Haloglycomyces albus DSM 45210: one gene and its partner. The protein of the gene in region 2 interacts with the protein of the main gene of each other region in a pairwise test. Links are inferred from orthologs where the notes say so. Each region holds a gene or a part of one and is shown on either strand. Other genes may lie near its edges. The genes, in order: nth and aceE.

Evidence for each region.
Region 1: the proteins of aceE (region 2) and nth interact in binary tests that used the Escherichia coli proteins (3 or more experiments, as listed by UniProt). The link is inferred for Haloglycomyces albus DSM 45210 from one-to-one orthologs.

What each region holds. Positions count from the first base shown.
Region 1 is NZ_AZUQ01000001.1:1,785,325-1,792,109, reverse strand. What follows is about bases 2,019-4,917. They hold nth (endonuclease III), read left to right. Parts: upstream 2,019-3,035; coding sequence 3,036-3,800; downstream 3,801-4,917. Other genes in these bases: HALAL_RS0108395 (NUDIX hydrolase), read left to right, coding at 4,390-4,917; HALAL_RS17560 (TlpA family protein disulfide reductase), read left to right, coding at 3,797-4,393; HALAL_RS0108410 (S8 family serine peptidase), read left to right, coding at 2,019-2,976. Outside these bases: HALAL_RS0108415 (SseB family protein), read right to left, coding at 1-1,419; more of HALAL_RS0108410, read left to right, coding at 1,777-2,018; more of HALAL_RS0108395, read left to right, coding at 4,918-5,058; HALAL_RS0108390 (MarP family serine protease), read left to right, coding at 5,075-6,271. UniProt on the Escherichia coli protein: DNA repair enzyme that has both DNA N-glycosylase activity and AP-lyase activity. The DNA N-glycosylase activity releases various damaged pyrimidines from DNA by cleaving the N-glycosidic bond, leaving an AP (apurinic/apyrimidinic) site.
Region 2 is NZ_AZUQ01000001.1:2,584,291-2,591,485, forward strand. Bases 1,319-4,627 are described here. They hold aceE (pyruvate dehydrogenase (acetyl-transferring), homodimeric type), read right to left. Parts: upstream 4,258-4,627; coding sequence 1,519-4,257; downstream 1,319-1,518. Other genes in these bases: HALAL_RS17745 (PDR/VanB family oxidoreductase), read left to right, coding at 1,319-1,449. Outside these bases: more of HALAL_RS17745, read left to right, coding at 1-1,318; HALAL_RS0111985 (peroxiredoxin), read left to right, coding at 4,651-5,115; HALAL_RS0111990 (MarR family winged helix-turn-helix transcriptional regulator), read right to left, coding at 5,202-5,708; HALAL_RS0111995 (EamA family transporter), read left to right, coding at 5,846-6,748; HALAL_RS0112000 (NAD(P)-dependent oxidoreductase), read left to right, coding at 6,761-7,195. UniProt on the Escherichia coli protein: Component of the pyruvate dehydrogenase (PDH) complex, that catalyzes the overall conversion of pyruvate to acetyl-CoA and CO(2).

The DNA of each region.
Region 1 (6,785 bases), 800 kb from region 2 along the record:
CGCCGTCCGATAGCCGACCCACCGAATGACGTGCGCTTCGTTGTCACTGGGGTGGAAATCGGAGTTGGTGTTGTAGTCCAACTGCAGTCCCGAGTACAGCCCGGCCGGTGAGGTGTATCCGGCGACGTCTTCGGCCAAGGTGATGTGTCCGGCCACGCGGTCGTAACCGCGTTCCAGATAGTACGGAACCTGATGGTGCGGTAGAAGTTTCACCCAGGAACGAGGTTGGCGTTTCTGCTGTTCCCGTTGCCGTTGCGCGGCGGCGGCCTCCGAGTGGGAGCGTTCCAGACGGTTGGAGAACTCCAGGAGGTCTTTTGCTTTGGCCCATTTGATGAGCGAGCCGATTTCCGCGCCGGGCATATTGGCCCCGGCGGTGGTTCCCGGATTGACGTACAGGGCGTACTGATGCCCCGGCCAGTGCTGGGCGAGCCAACCGAAAGGCACCGTCACGTACGGCCGCTCTCCCATGCGCTCGATCAGTCGTTCCTTGGTGGTGAAGACCGTGATGCCGTGAATGCCGTCGACGATGTCGGAGTCCCACCGGAAGTTGGGATCGCCCACGCGCATGGCCGCCACTTCGGTGTCCGGTACGGGAAGCAGCACGGTCGTCCGCATGAGGGCCATGAGAAACGCCGAGGTGTCCCCACTGGTCGCAGCGGAGGTAAGCGCCTCTTCGGCCGCCGCGCCGGTCAGTTCGCTGAGCTGATCGGCATTACCGCCGGGAGCGGCCGGCGTGGCCGCCGGTGCGGGCGATGGAGCCGGAGCCTGATTCGGCGGAGGCCCGGGCAGGTTGGTGGGATCCATCTCCGTGGCGGGTTGGCGTCGCGGCAGCCCGCCCTCGGGTGGAGGTGCCGGAGGTCGTTGTTGGTCACTGGGGCTGACCGCAGTGGGGGGAAGATCCGGTGAATGCGGCGCGGGCGGCATCATGAGGCGGTCGTCGGCGGGTGGCGGCCCCGAGCGATTGCCGAACGCGTCGGAGGCGATACCCGAACCGCCGAAGCCGGGGTTGGGCTGCTGAGCCGGCGGCCCCGGAGCCGGTTGAGGAGGCGGTGAACTGGACGAGAGTTCGGAAACGAACCAGGCCGGAAGGTAGCCTTCGATGGGAAGTCCGGGGTTGACCGCCAACCACCACTGCTCATTGGGCCACGCCGCCGCCAAAGCGGGCAAGCGGTGCGGTTTGGCGGGCCCCGCACCTCCTGACAGGCAGGCGTTCATGGCCGTCTCGGAAGTGAATGCGAGAACATGCGTGCGATCATCGCTTGTCCAGGTGGCCCAGGAAGCGTTGACGCCGGAGGGGTCGTCTTGGGATACCGGGAGAAGCAGTTCGATTTGAGAGAGAATGGAAAAGTAGCCTTCCTGGTCCTCTGCTCTCAACGCTTCCCGCAGTCGGTGTTCGATTTCATTGCTAGGTTCCCACATTGGTGTCCCGCTTATTCCTTCCCTTTCGCGGTCCTAAAGAACTGGAGCCGTACACACCGCATCTTTATGGCTGTCGTTCCTACCGTGAAGTCCGTTCATCTCGGGATCCACCAGATGGTGCGCAGCGGTGTAGGCGTACTAAGTCACTCTGCACTCTTATCTCTGGATCATGTGAATCGGTCTCCGAATAGGCCAGGTTGTCGAGGGGACTTCATTTTATCGCGTGCTTCGGTCACGTTAGCGTGACACCCTTGCACGTATTACCTCGGGCGGGGGAGTGTCACAAAACCGTAAACCGAATTCGTGTCATTACCGCCGTTGCGGCACATTTCGTGCCACCATCCCTACATTATGTGGATGATGCGGACACTGCAGGTAATGCTGCGTCGGTTGGTGTACGGCCTCGCTGGAACGCGGCCCTCACGCACCCGACGTCGACGACCGCACCACGGTGGGGCCATGGCGACGACGTCGTCGTCATTGTGGTCGGCGGTCCTTTGCCTCATCGTAGCATCGATGTACCTCGTGGTCCTGGCTCCGAGCGCGGCTCACTCGAACGGCTTGCAATCGTGGCACCACGACCGCATCGGAACCGAAACCGCCTGGGAACACGCGACCGGTGACGACGTGACGGTGGCGGTCATCGATTCCGGCGTCGACGCCACGCACCCCGCCTTGGCTCCGAACGTCACAGACGGCCTCTCATACGTACCCGCTTCGGACTCACAACATCGACCCGCGCAGCGCCTCGGACACCACGACCCGGTCGGCCACGGAACGGCGATCGCCGGACTCATCGCCGCCCAACGGGACTCCCCCACCCCCGGCGTGGCCCCCGACGCCACCGTTCTACCGGTGCGAGTGCTTGACGATGAGAACAAATACCACGACGCCACCACGGTCGCCACCGCCATCGAATGGGCCGTACAGAACGACGCCGACATCATCAACCTGTCCCTGGGAGGCAGTCGCTCCACCTACGCTCTCGCCGAAGCGCTCGAATACGCCGACAACCACGGCGTCCTGGTCATTGCCTGCACCGGAAACTCCGACGGCAGCGGAGACTCCGAAATCTGGTACCCGGGCCGCGACCCGCTGACCGTGGCCGTTACCGGTGTAGGCCCCGACGGCGAGCGCTGGCCCACCGCCGTCACCGGCGAAGCCGCGGATTTGGCCGCACCGTCGGCGAAACTACGGGTTCCGGCTCCCGACGGCGGATACCGGCGAGCGACGGGAACGTCGTTTTCCACCGCCCTCGTGTCGGGAGCGGCGGCCTTGCTACGGGAGGCCCATCCGCAGGCGGGGGTCGCCGAACTACGTCATATGTTGCTGGCGAGCGCGACCGGTGGGCCCGCCGACCTGGGGTCGGGGATGCTGGACATTCCGGCGGCCCTGGAGTCCGACACGGCGGCGTTCGGCCCCGGGGGCGTGTCCTCGTCGGCTCGGCGGATGGGGATGGTGGAATTGCTCGCTTCGGGGCTGGCCGTCGGGTTTTTGGTCGTCACGGCGGTGTGCTTGCGTCCCAGGCGTAGGGCCGTGTCGGGCGCGGGATCGTAGGCGTATGAAGTGGTTATCACGGCCTTATCAAGGTCGTGTGCTTCGCGTAAACTGGCTCTGTGACCGCTGCTGCTGCCAAGAATGGAACCGAAACCGACCTGGCGAGAAAACGCCGGGCGCGCACCGTCGATAAACTGCTGGCCGAGGCGCATCCGGACGCCCATTGCGAGTTGGATTACTCGAACCCCCTGGAACTGGCGATCGCCACGATCCTGTCGGCTCAGTGCACGGACGTGCGTGTCAATAAGACGACCCCGGACCTGTTCGCCCGCTACCGTTCGGCGGAGGACTACGCCGCCGCCGATCCGGAGGAGGTCGAGAAGCTGATCCGTCCGACGGGTTTTTACCGCAATAAGACGAAGTCGATCATCGGGATGTGCCGGGCTCTGGTGGAGAAGTACGACGGGGAGCTTCCGTCGGATCTCAAGGCGTTGACCGCGCTGCCGGGTATCGGCCGTAAGACCGCGAACGTCATTCGGGGCAATGCCTTCGGTCTTCCGGGAATCACCGTCGATACGCATATGCTGCGGATTACCCGCCGACTGGGTTTGACCGAGAACTCGGACGCGGTGAAGGTGGAGTTCGACCTGCGCGAGCTGCTGGACGAATCGGAGTGGACCATGTTCAGTCACCGGATCATCTTCCACGGCAGGCGCGTATGCCAGGCGCGTAAACCCGCGTGCGGGGCCTGTACCCTGGCGCGTTACTGTCCCTCGTTCGGAGACGGCCCCACCGATCCGGCCGAGGCGGCACCCCTGGTGAAGGGGGATCGTCGGGTGGAGTTGCTCGATCTGGCCGGCGTCTCAGCGGAGGGCGGCGCATGAGGATCGCGGGGAAACGGTCACGTTTGACGTGGGGTGTGGTGTTGGCGGCGGTGACGGCGCTGTCGGCCTGTACGTCCCCGTCGCAATCGTCGTCGTCTCCACTCGAGGAGAGCGACGCCGCTCCGGCGTGGGAGGTGCCGTGTGGTGACTATGAGGCCGAGGTGGACATCGCCGAGGTCGGCGATCACGACTTGACGTGTTTGGGGACCGACGAGCCTTTCACCGTCGGACCGACGGATCAACCGCTGGTGTTGTCGCTGTGGGCGAGTTGGTGCGGTCCGTGCCGGGAGGAAATGCCGGAGTTGGAGCGTTTCTTTCAGAGCCATTCCGATCAGGTGGATGTGGTCGGGGTGAACACGGGTGATACTCGTGATCGCGCTCGCTGGTTCGCGGAGGACTTCGAGGTGACGTTCCCGAGTGTTTTCGATCCGGAGGAGGCTTTGCGTCGGGACTTTTCGGTTCCGGCCCTGCCGGCTCTCGTTCTGGTACGTCCCGACGGGTCTATCGCCGAGGTCGTCACCGAGGCGGGGGTGGATTACGAGACGTTGGTGGAGCGGTCCAACGATGCCTTCGGTCTGGAGTTGAGTGTATGAGCGATGCTCCCGAATGGTGGTTCGATCTTCTACGTGCGGTGGACGACGAGTCCGGTCGGTCGGGTTCCCTGTCGTCTCTGCCGACCGCACAGCGGGCGTCGGGGGCTCGCTCCGCGGCGGTTTTGGTGCTGCTCGCCGATGGTGACGAAGGACCGGAGATAGTGCTCCAGGAGCGCGCGCACCATCTGCGGCACCATCCCGGGCAGATGTCCTTTCCCGGGGGCGCTCTTGAGGAGTGCGATGCGGACGCGACGGACGCGGCGCTCCGTGAGGCCGAGGAGGAGCTGGGCGTCAAACCCGCCGGTGTCGAGATCGGGGTGGAGCTGCCTCCGTTGTGGATACCGGTGTCGAGTTATCTCGTCACCTGTGTGCTGGCGCGATGGAGCGAGCCGCATCCGGTTCAGCCGGTTGACGTCAACGAGGTTGCGGCGGTGCACAGCGTTTCCTTGCGGACTCTGGCTCACCCCGAAAACCGTGGTACCGTCACATATCCCAGTGGAAGAACCGGGCCAGGCTTTCACGTTGACGGAGTGCCGTTGATCTGGGGGTTCACCGGTGGAGTTCTCTCGTGGCTGATTTCCGACATGGGCATGGAGCGCGATTGGGACCCGGATCGGTTTTTCTCCCTGGAACAGCAACGCAGGGTGTGGCAGCGGCGCTCATAAGGTAGGGAGTTGAGTAATGCCAGGTGAGACCGGTGGACTGGTCATTGATATTGTCATCGTGGTACTTGCCCTGCTCTTTGCGGGCCACGGTTACCGGCAGGGATTCATCATCTCGGCGGCCACCTTCGTCGGCTTTCTCGGTGGGGCCGTTTTGGGGGTTCAGCTGGTCCCCTGGATCGCCGGGTATTACCACGATCCTTCCACAAAGCTGCTCGCCGCTCTGATTGTCATTTTCGCCACCGCCCTGATCTGCCAGGCCGTCTGCACCTTCCTCGGCCATAAGCTGCGGCGTCACCTGCGATGGGAGAAACTCCGTAAGCTCGACCATATCGGTGGACCGATCGTTTCGTTGAGCGCGGTTTTCCTGGCCACGTGGCTCATCGCCGCTCCCCTGGCCATGTCGTCGATCCCCGAGGTCGCCAGTGCCGTGCGGCATTCCGAATTGGTTCGCACCATCGACGACCACATGCCCTCGCCCGTCCAAGGCGTCTACGAGTCGATGCGCGACGAGCTCAACACGTCCGAAATTCCGGATGTATTCGGCGGTCTACGTCCTACCGACGCTCCGGACGTGCCGCCTCCCGACCCCGAGCTGGCGGCGTCTCCGTTGGTTCGCGACGCCGAGGCCTCGGTGCTGAAGGTACACGGTTCGGCGTCGCGGTGCAGTCGCCAGATCGAAGGCTCGTCGTTCGTCTACGCCGACGACCGTGTCGTCACCAATGCACATGTGGTGGCGGGAACCGACTCCGTCCAAGTGGAGTCGAACGGCGCGAGGTACGACGCGCGGGTGACGGTGTTCGACTCCGACGCCGACCTGGCGATCCTCCACGTGCCGGGGCTGGAGGCCCCCGCCCTGCCTTTGGCGGACCAACCGGCTCCCGACGGGGAGGACTCCATTGTGTTGGGTTATCCGGGCGGTGGTGATTACACTCCGACCGCGGCTCGAATCCGCGATTCGCGCATGGTGACGGGCCCGAACATATATGAAAACGGCTCGACGACACGTGAGGTGTATCAATTGCGCGCTCAAATCATCAGCGGCAATTCCGGCGGTCCACTTCTTACCACGGACGGGTACATTATCGGCGTCATTTTCGCGGCCGCGCTTGACGACCCCGAGACGGGTTACGCCTTGACCATGAACGAGGCACAGTCGGCGTTGGAGGCCGGACTGTCCTCCAACGCGGAAGTGGGAACGGGGGCGTGCACCTAGCCCGCGGCGGAATCGTGAGGCCGTGCCCAGGGGCTCGGCACGGACGAGTGATCTTGTGAATAAGATAAGGAGAATGTTATTCAGATTACGCGCCGATACCAAGACGCACGCACGAGCACTGAGTCAGTCCTCACATGTGTGGGCAGCGGTCACAATTAGCAGTACGCTATAGAACGTCACACTGAATTGACATTGGCGACTTCCTGCTCGCACGCCGTCTGGGTCCTCATTTTGTGAGGTTTTTGAGGCCGGTCGTCTAGGGAGTCTCAACGAGGGCGTTACCACACCTCTTAATTCATCCGGTAAAGTACTAATACATTAGTGCGTGGATAAAAAATGATGTTTAAGCCTAAATGTCGTTTTTATACCTCCGATGAAAAGTGAATACGCAGAGGCCCACGAAAACGGGTCCACACAAACGCCACTGGAGCGAGAGCACGTGAACGTCGAACTCCCGTGGATTACGTAAGTGACTCTTTAAAGCGCCTTTAGGTTCACTGATTGACCAGGGAAG
Region 2 (7,195 bases):
AATGTACGTATCACCTTGTCTCCCCGAATAAAACGCCTGCTCACTTTGTTGCACGTCGTCAGTGCCATGGTCTGGCTGACATATGTACTATTCGTCGCGCTCCTGGCCCTCCATGCCAAACTGTCCAGTAACACCTCCACGGCGGCTGGAGTATATGAAGTCCTGTATTACTTCAATACGCTTGGTGGGGTAGGAACCGGAGCAATCTCGGTATTGACCCTCCTGACAGGCGTTGCCTTGAGCGTATGCACTCCATGGGGACTGGTGAAATACTGGTGGATACTTCTGAAGCTCGCGATAACCGGTTCGGTCATCGTGTTCGGGTTGTTCGTCCTTCGTACCTCCATCCGCTATCTTGCCACCACATCGGGCGAGTCCTCGCCGCATGCGACCCAGGCGCTGGACTCACTGCTGTGGGGCTCGACGGGGGTATTCGCCCTCCTGCTATGTGCGGCCACGGTTTCCTACCTGAAGCCGTGGGGAACCGTCCGCACCCCCTCTGCACCAGTCGATCGAGGTGTCGGCAATCGGATTCCCGTCCGTGTTCGTCGGAAGTACGGTTTGACGTCCACAATTCAGTCACTTGAACTCGTCGGTCTTGACCGCCGGTTGCTTCCACGGTTCACGCCCGGCGCCCACATTGCCGTCCACCTCCCGTCGGGGCGAACTCGTCACTATTCCCTCTGCTCGTCACCTCGCGATCGGACGTATTACCGCATAGCGGTCCTGCGGGACGAAGGCGGCCGAGGAGGATCTCAGGAGGTGCACCACCTGCCGGAAGGAAGCGAGTTGACCATCGACCCGCCCCGCAATGCCTTTCCACTGCGACTTCATCCCAAATACGTGTTCGTGGCCGGTGGAATCGGTATAACGCCGCTGTTGACCATGGTGGAGCAAGTAGACGAGCTGGGTCTTGACTGGGAACTGGTGTATACCGCCCGACAACCGACGTCGCTTGCCTACGCTCACGAACTCTATGGCCGATGGCCGGGCCGGGTCAGCCTGTACTGCACGAGCGCGGGGCCCCGACCGAACCTCATCGAACTGCTGTCCCGACAACCGTCCCGTACCGGGATCTACAGCTGCGGTCCGGCTGCGTTGCTGCATAACCTACGAGACTTTGCCACGACCCTGCGCCCCGACCTTGAGCTCCACACCGAGCAATTCAACGGCTCCACCACGAACCGAGAACGCCACGAATTCAATATCCAGACCGATAAGCAGAACACGATCATCAACGTTCCGGCCCAATCCACTGCTCTCGACGCTCTGAACGAGACAGGAGTCGCCATAGAAAGCTCCTGCGGCACAGGAATCTGTGGAACCTGCAAGGTGCCGGTCATCGAAGGCGACCCGCTTCATCCCGACGGCATCGACGGACCAAGTGAGAACCGGGCGTTCTACCCGTGTGTAAGTCGGGCGGACGGAACGATAGTGTTGGACGTTTAACGTGTCTCGCCGTTGAAAAGGGGGTCACGATCATTGTCGTGACCCCCTTTTCAACGGCGAAAGTAGTCGCTAGGAATCGCCCCCGGCTTCACCGGCATCCGCCGCTGTCGGGTCGGTGATCTTGTATTGCTCTGCCGCCTGAACGGCCAGCTCCGGCTTCACTTCACCGGCGGCCGCCAAACGCTGCAATACCGCGACCACGGTCGACTCCGCGTCGATGTTGAAGTGCCGACGCAAAGCACCGCGCGTATCGGAATGTCCGAAACCGTCGGTACCCAAAGACGTATAGTCTCCCGGCACCCACCGGCTGATCAAGTCCGGCACGGCGATTTGATAGTCCGTGACGGCGACGAACGGTCCCGATGCCTGCGACAGCTGCTGTGTCACGAACGGCGTGCGGCGCTCGCGGTCCGGGTGGCGCAGGGCCTCGTTCTCGGCGTCCATGGCGTCACGGTTCAATTCACCCCAGGACGTGACCGACCAGACGTCGGCCGAGACGCCCCATTCTGCCGCCAGGAGGTCGGCGGCCCTCTGCGCCGCCGGCATGGCCGAACCGGACGTGAGGATCTGAGCCTTGGGGCCGTCCGCGTCGTTGGCGCGGACGCGGTGTATACCTTTGAGGATTCCCTGGAGATCAGCGTCCTCGGGCTCAGCGGGCTGTTCGATCGGCTCATTGTAGACGGTCAGATAGTAGATGACGTTTTCTTGCGTCTCACCGTACATTCGCTCCAAGCCGTCGCGCATAATGTGGCCGATTTCGTAGCCATACGACGGATCATAGGACCGCACAGCCGGGTTGGTGTGCGCCAACAATAGGGAATGGCCGTCCTCGTGCTGTAGACCCTCACCGTTCAGCGTGGTCCGACCGGCGGTGGCTCCGACGAGGAAACCACGGGTCATCTGGTCGGTGGCGGCCCAGATCGAGTCGGCGGTCCGCTGGAATCCGAACATAGAGTAGAAGATGTAGAAGGGAATCATCGGTTCGCCGTGCGTCTCATAGGACGTACCGGCGGCGGTGAAGGCCGCCATCGATCCGGCTTCGTTGATGCCCTGGTGCCACAACTGACCCTGCTTGGACTCCTTGTACGACAGGAACAGGTCACGGTCCACCGGCGTGTAGTTCTGCCCGACGCTGGAGTAGATCTTGTTGGTGGAGAACATGGCGTCCATACCGAAGGTACGTGCCTCATCGGGAATGATGGGAACCCAGCGCTTGCCGGTTTCCTTGTCCTTCATGAGGTCCTTGAGAACGCGAACCAGCGCCATGGTCGTGGCCGCCTTCTGCTTACCCGATCCGCGTTTGGCCGCCTTATACGCGGAATCTCCGGGTAGCGACAGCGGAATGTGCGTGGTCCGCCGCTCGGGAATATGTCCACCTTGATCAGCGAGGCGTTGCTGAATGTACTCCGCTTCCTCACTGCCTTCGGCCGGTTTCAGGTACGGCACGGTGTAGGGGTTTTCCTCGATGACGTTGTCGCTGATGTCCATGCCGAGGGTGTCGCGGAATCCCTTGATGTCGTCAATGGCCATCTTCTTCATCTGGTGAGTGGCGTTGCGACCCTGGAACGACGGTCCCAGAGTCATGCCCTTCACCGTGTGGGCCAGGATAACGGTCGGTTGTCCCTTATGCTCCACTGCGGCGCGGTAGGCGGCGTAAACCTTCCGGTCGTCATTGCCGCCTCGTTTCATGCTCCAGATCTGTTCATCGGACAGGTGTTCGACGAGTTGTAGAGCACGTGGATCGCGCGAGAAGAATTCATCGCGGATGAAGCCGCCGGATTCGGCGCGCAGGGTCTGGAAGTCACCGTCAGGCAGGGTGTTCATGAGGTTGAGCAGCGCACCGGTCGTATCGGCTTCCAGAATCGGGTCCCAGTCCCGGCCCCAGATGACTTTGAGGACGTTCCAGCCGGCGCCCTTGAAAGTGGCTTCCAATTCCTGAACGATTTTGCTGTTACCGCGAACCGGTCCGTCCAAACGCTGCAGGTTGCAGTTGATGACGAACGTCAGGTTGTCGAGGTTGTTGTTGGCCGCGTATTGCAGGGCTCCACGCGACTCCGGTTCGTCCATCTCACCGTCACCGAGGAAGGCCCAGACGCGCTGATCCGAGGTGTCCCGGACGCCACGGTCTTGCAAGTACCGGTTGAACCACGCTTGATTGATCGCGCTGATCGGCCCCAGGCCCATGGAAACGGTGGGGAACTGCCAATAGTTCGACATCAGGCGCGGGTGCGGATAGGAGGGAAGTCCGCCCTGAGGACGCGACAGTTCTTGGCGGAAACCGTCCAAGTCGTCTTCGGTGAGACGCCCTTCGATATAGGAGCGGGCGTACATCCCCGGCGAGCCGTGACCCTGGAAGTAGATCTGGTCGCCGCCGCCCGGATGGCGACGTCCACGGAAGAAGTGGTTGTATCCGACCTCGTACAGGTTGGCCGCCGAAGCATAAGTGGAGATATGGCCGCCCACTCCGACACCCGGGCGCTGCGCGCGGTGGACGGTCATGGCGGCATTCCATCGGACGAAGTTCTGAATACGCTGTTCGATCGCTTCGTCACCGGGGTAGTGTGGCTCGTCCGCGGCCGGGATCGTGTTGACAAAATCGGTGACCGTCGGAGACGACGGGAGATCCACCTTCTTGTCTTCGGCGTGATCGATCAATCGTTGCATGATGTAGCGGGCCCGATCGGACCCGGCGGTGCTGATCAAGCCGTCAAGTGAGGCCAACCATTCGTTGGTCTCTTCCGGGTCGGCGTCGGGTACACCGTTGGGTGTCACATCGCTGACGTCAGAGCGGTTGTTATCCGTTGTCACGGGCTTTACCTCGTTCATTAAGAGTCGTGAAGCCACTGGACCGTCGGCGAGCCTGCGCACCTCTGCAGGTAACGACGGTTCTGTGTCTTCGATAAAGGCAAGGTGTCTGTAGATTCTTACATCCTCAGTCGAATCTACCGCGCACTCCCACGTTATCGCAGTGTTCATGGGACCTGGGCCACAGCAATTCGGCCGGAATAACTCGATCCAGCTCACAACGGTGCCGCACCCGTCATTCGCGATATGCACAACAGGTCCCGCGACGTTGAAGCGATACGGTGAACAAATGACTGTTTCTCCCATGAACGTTCTGTGCGCCAGGGACGATCACCCGTAGGCGGCGGGAGAGACAATCATGCGCAATGACCGGACAATGGAAGGAGAGGCACGAGCATGCCACTCGAAGTAGGTCAGACGGCACCCGCCTTCACTCTCAAAGACCAGAACAACCAGGAAGTGTCGCTTTCTGATTTCAAAGGCGAGAAGAACGTCTTGCTGGTGTTTTACCCCTTCGCCTTCACCGGTGTCTGTGAAGGGGAACTGTGCGGAATCCGCGACAACCTGTCCAATTACGACAACGACGACACCGCGGTTCTGACCGTGTCCATCGATTCCCCGTTCGCTCACAAGGTGTGGGCCGAGCGTGAAGACTTCACCTTCCCGTTGCTGTCGGATTTCTGGCCGCACGGCGAGGTCGCTCAAGCCTTTGGCGTCTTCAACGACGAGAAGGGAATGGCCAATCGCGGGACCTTCGTCATCGACAAGGAGGGCGTGGTTCGTTTCAGTGAAATGAACATGCCCGGTGACGCTCGTGACCAGAGCGGATGGCAGAAGGCTCTGGAAGAGCTGTCGTCTTAAAACGGAATAGACGTATGTAGGGCATCGTTGAGCGTCGCTGGACGCGAATCTCAACGATGCCTCTTTTGTGTGGACGGCCTGTCACTTCAGATGGAACTCGGCCTGTCGCTGCGGTGGAGTTTACGCAGGAGACGATCGAGCTCCCGACGCTCCGCATCGTCCAGCGGAGACAGGACCTCGTCCAGGTATTCCACCTCGTCGCGAACGGCTCCTTCCACGGCCTGCCGCCCCTTTTCGGTAAGACGAACCCGCAGGGCACGACGATCGTCCGGATCGGGGAGCCGTTCGATCAGTCCGGAACGTTCCAGCTTGTCCAGGCGACCGGTGAGGCCGCCCGAAGTGAGCATGAGAGTGGAGCCGATTTGTTTGGGTGACAAGGTATAAGGTTCCCCACTGCGATACAGCGAAGCGGCCACGTCGAATTCGGTACGCCCCAGACCGTGAAGGCGGAAGATCTCCTCCAGGTGGGCACTGACCACCAGCCGTGAGACCCGGTGGAGCCGTCCGATGGTTCCCATGGCGTCGGTCGTCAGATCGGGTAGTTCACGATTCCACTGGGCAACGATGTCGTCAACGGCGTCTGAATGATTCACACCCCCATGATTCCAGGTCCATTCGGTGTTAGCTGACTCATCCCTAAGTATCTTGTATAAAACTAATTTAGTACTAAGATAGTTTAATCGAAGCTAAATCAGCGCCACGGCAAACGGTGCCACCGAAAGGAAACCGCATGCTCAACCGACCCATCGACCTGATCATCACCGCTCTCGCCCCCGTCATGTGGGGCACCACCTACGCCGTCACCACCGAATTCCTTCCCGCCGACCACCCCCTCACCACCGCCCTCATACGGGCGCTCCCCGCCGGACTCCTCCTAGTCCTCATCGCCCGCCGACTCCCTCAAGGAAGCTGGTGGTGGAAATCAGCGGTCATCGGCACCCTCAACATCGCCGCGTTCTTCGCTTTGCTCTTCATCGCCGCCTACCGGCTACCCGGCGGAGTCGCCGCCGTCGCGAGCGCGGTCGGCCCACTCGCCGCCGCCGGAGCGAGCATCATCATTCTGCGCAGCCACATCCGCCCCCGAACCTGGATACTGGGCATCACCGGAATATTCGGGGTGGCACTCGTATCGCTCACCGCCGAAGCACGGCTCGACCTCCTCGGCGTCCTGGCCGGAATATCGGGAGCCGCCGGAATGGCCGTCTCCACCGTGCTCACCAAACGCTGGGGACAACCCCACAACACCGGACCCGCCGCGCTTGCCGGCTGGCAACTCACCTGGGGCGGGTTGGTGCTCCTACCCTTCGCCCTCCTCATCGAAGGAAGCCCACCAGAACCAACCAGCGTCAACCTCCTCGGATACCTCTACCTCGGACTCGTCAACACCGCCCTCGGCTACTGGCTCTGGTTCCGAGGAATCAGCCGCCTCAACCCCGTATCCCTCACCTTCCTCGGAATAGGATCCCCACTCACCGCAGCACTGGTCGGCTGGATCGCCCTAGGAGAAACCTTCACCCTCCCGCAGGCACTCGGCTTCCTCATCGCCATCACCGCGACAGTGGCCGCCCAAACCACCCCACAACGTCAACGCCCCGCTCTCGACACCAAAACCCTCGAACCCGCCAGCGCATAAGGAGAACGAACAATGAAAATCGCCGTACTCGGAGCAAACGGAAAAACCGGCGCACGTATCGCCGCAGAGGCCACCACGCGCGGACATGACGTCACCGGAGTCGTTCGATCATCACCAAGAGAGGCGCTCGCGAAGGTGGATTATCGAATCGGGGACGCGACCTCGGCGGATCAGGTCGCGGACTTGGCCGCGATGCACGACATTGTGGTCCATGCGGTTCGTCCGCCGCTGGGGCAAGAGGACGCCTACGATTCGATGATGGTGAACATCCTGGAAGGTGTGCGGGGGAGTGCAACTCGCCTGTTGGTGGTGGGAGGTGCCGCTTGCCTCAGGGTGCCGGATTCGGGACTGCTGGTGGTGGAGGATGAGCGCTACGTCAAACCGGAGTTTCGCCCCATACCGGAGGCCAGCCTGCGTCAATGGAGAATCTGCGCGGCTTCTGACGTG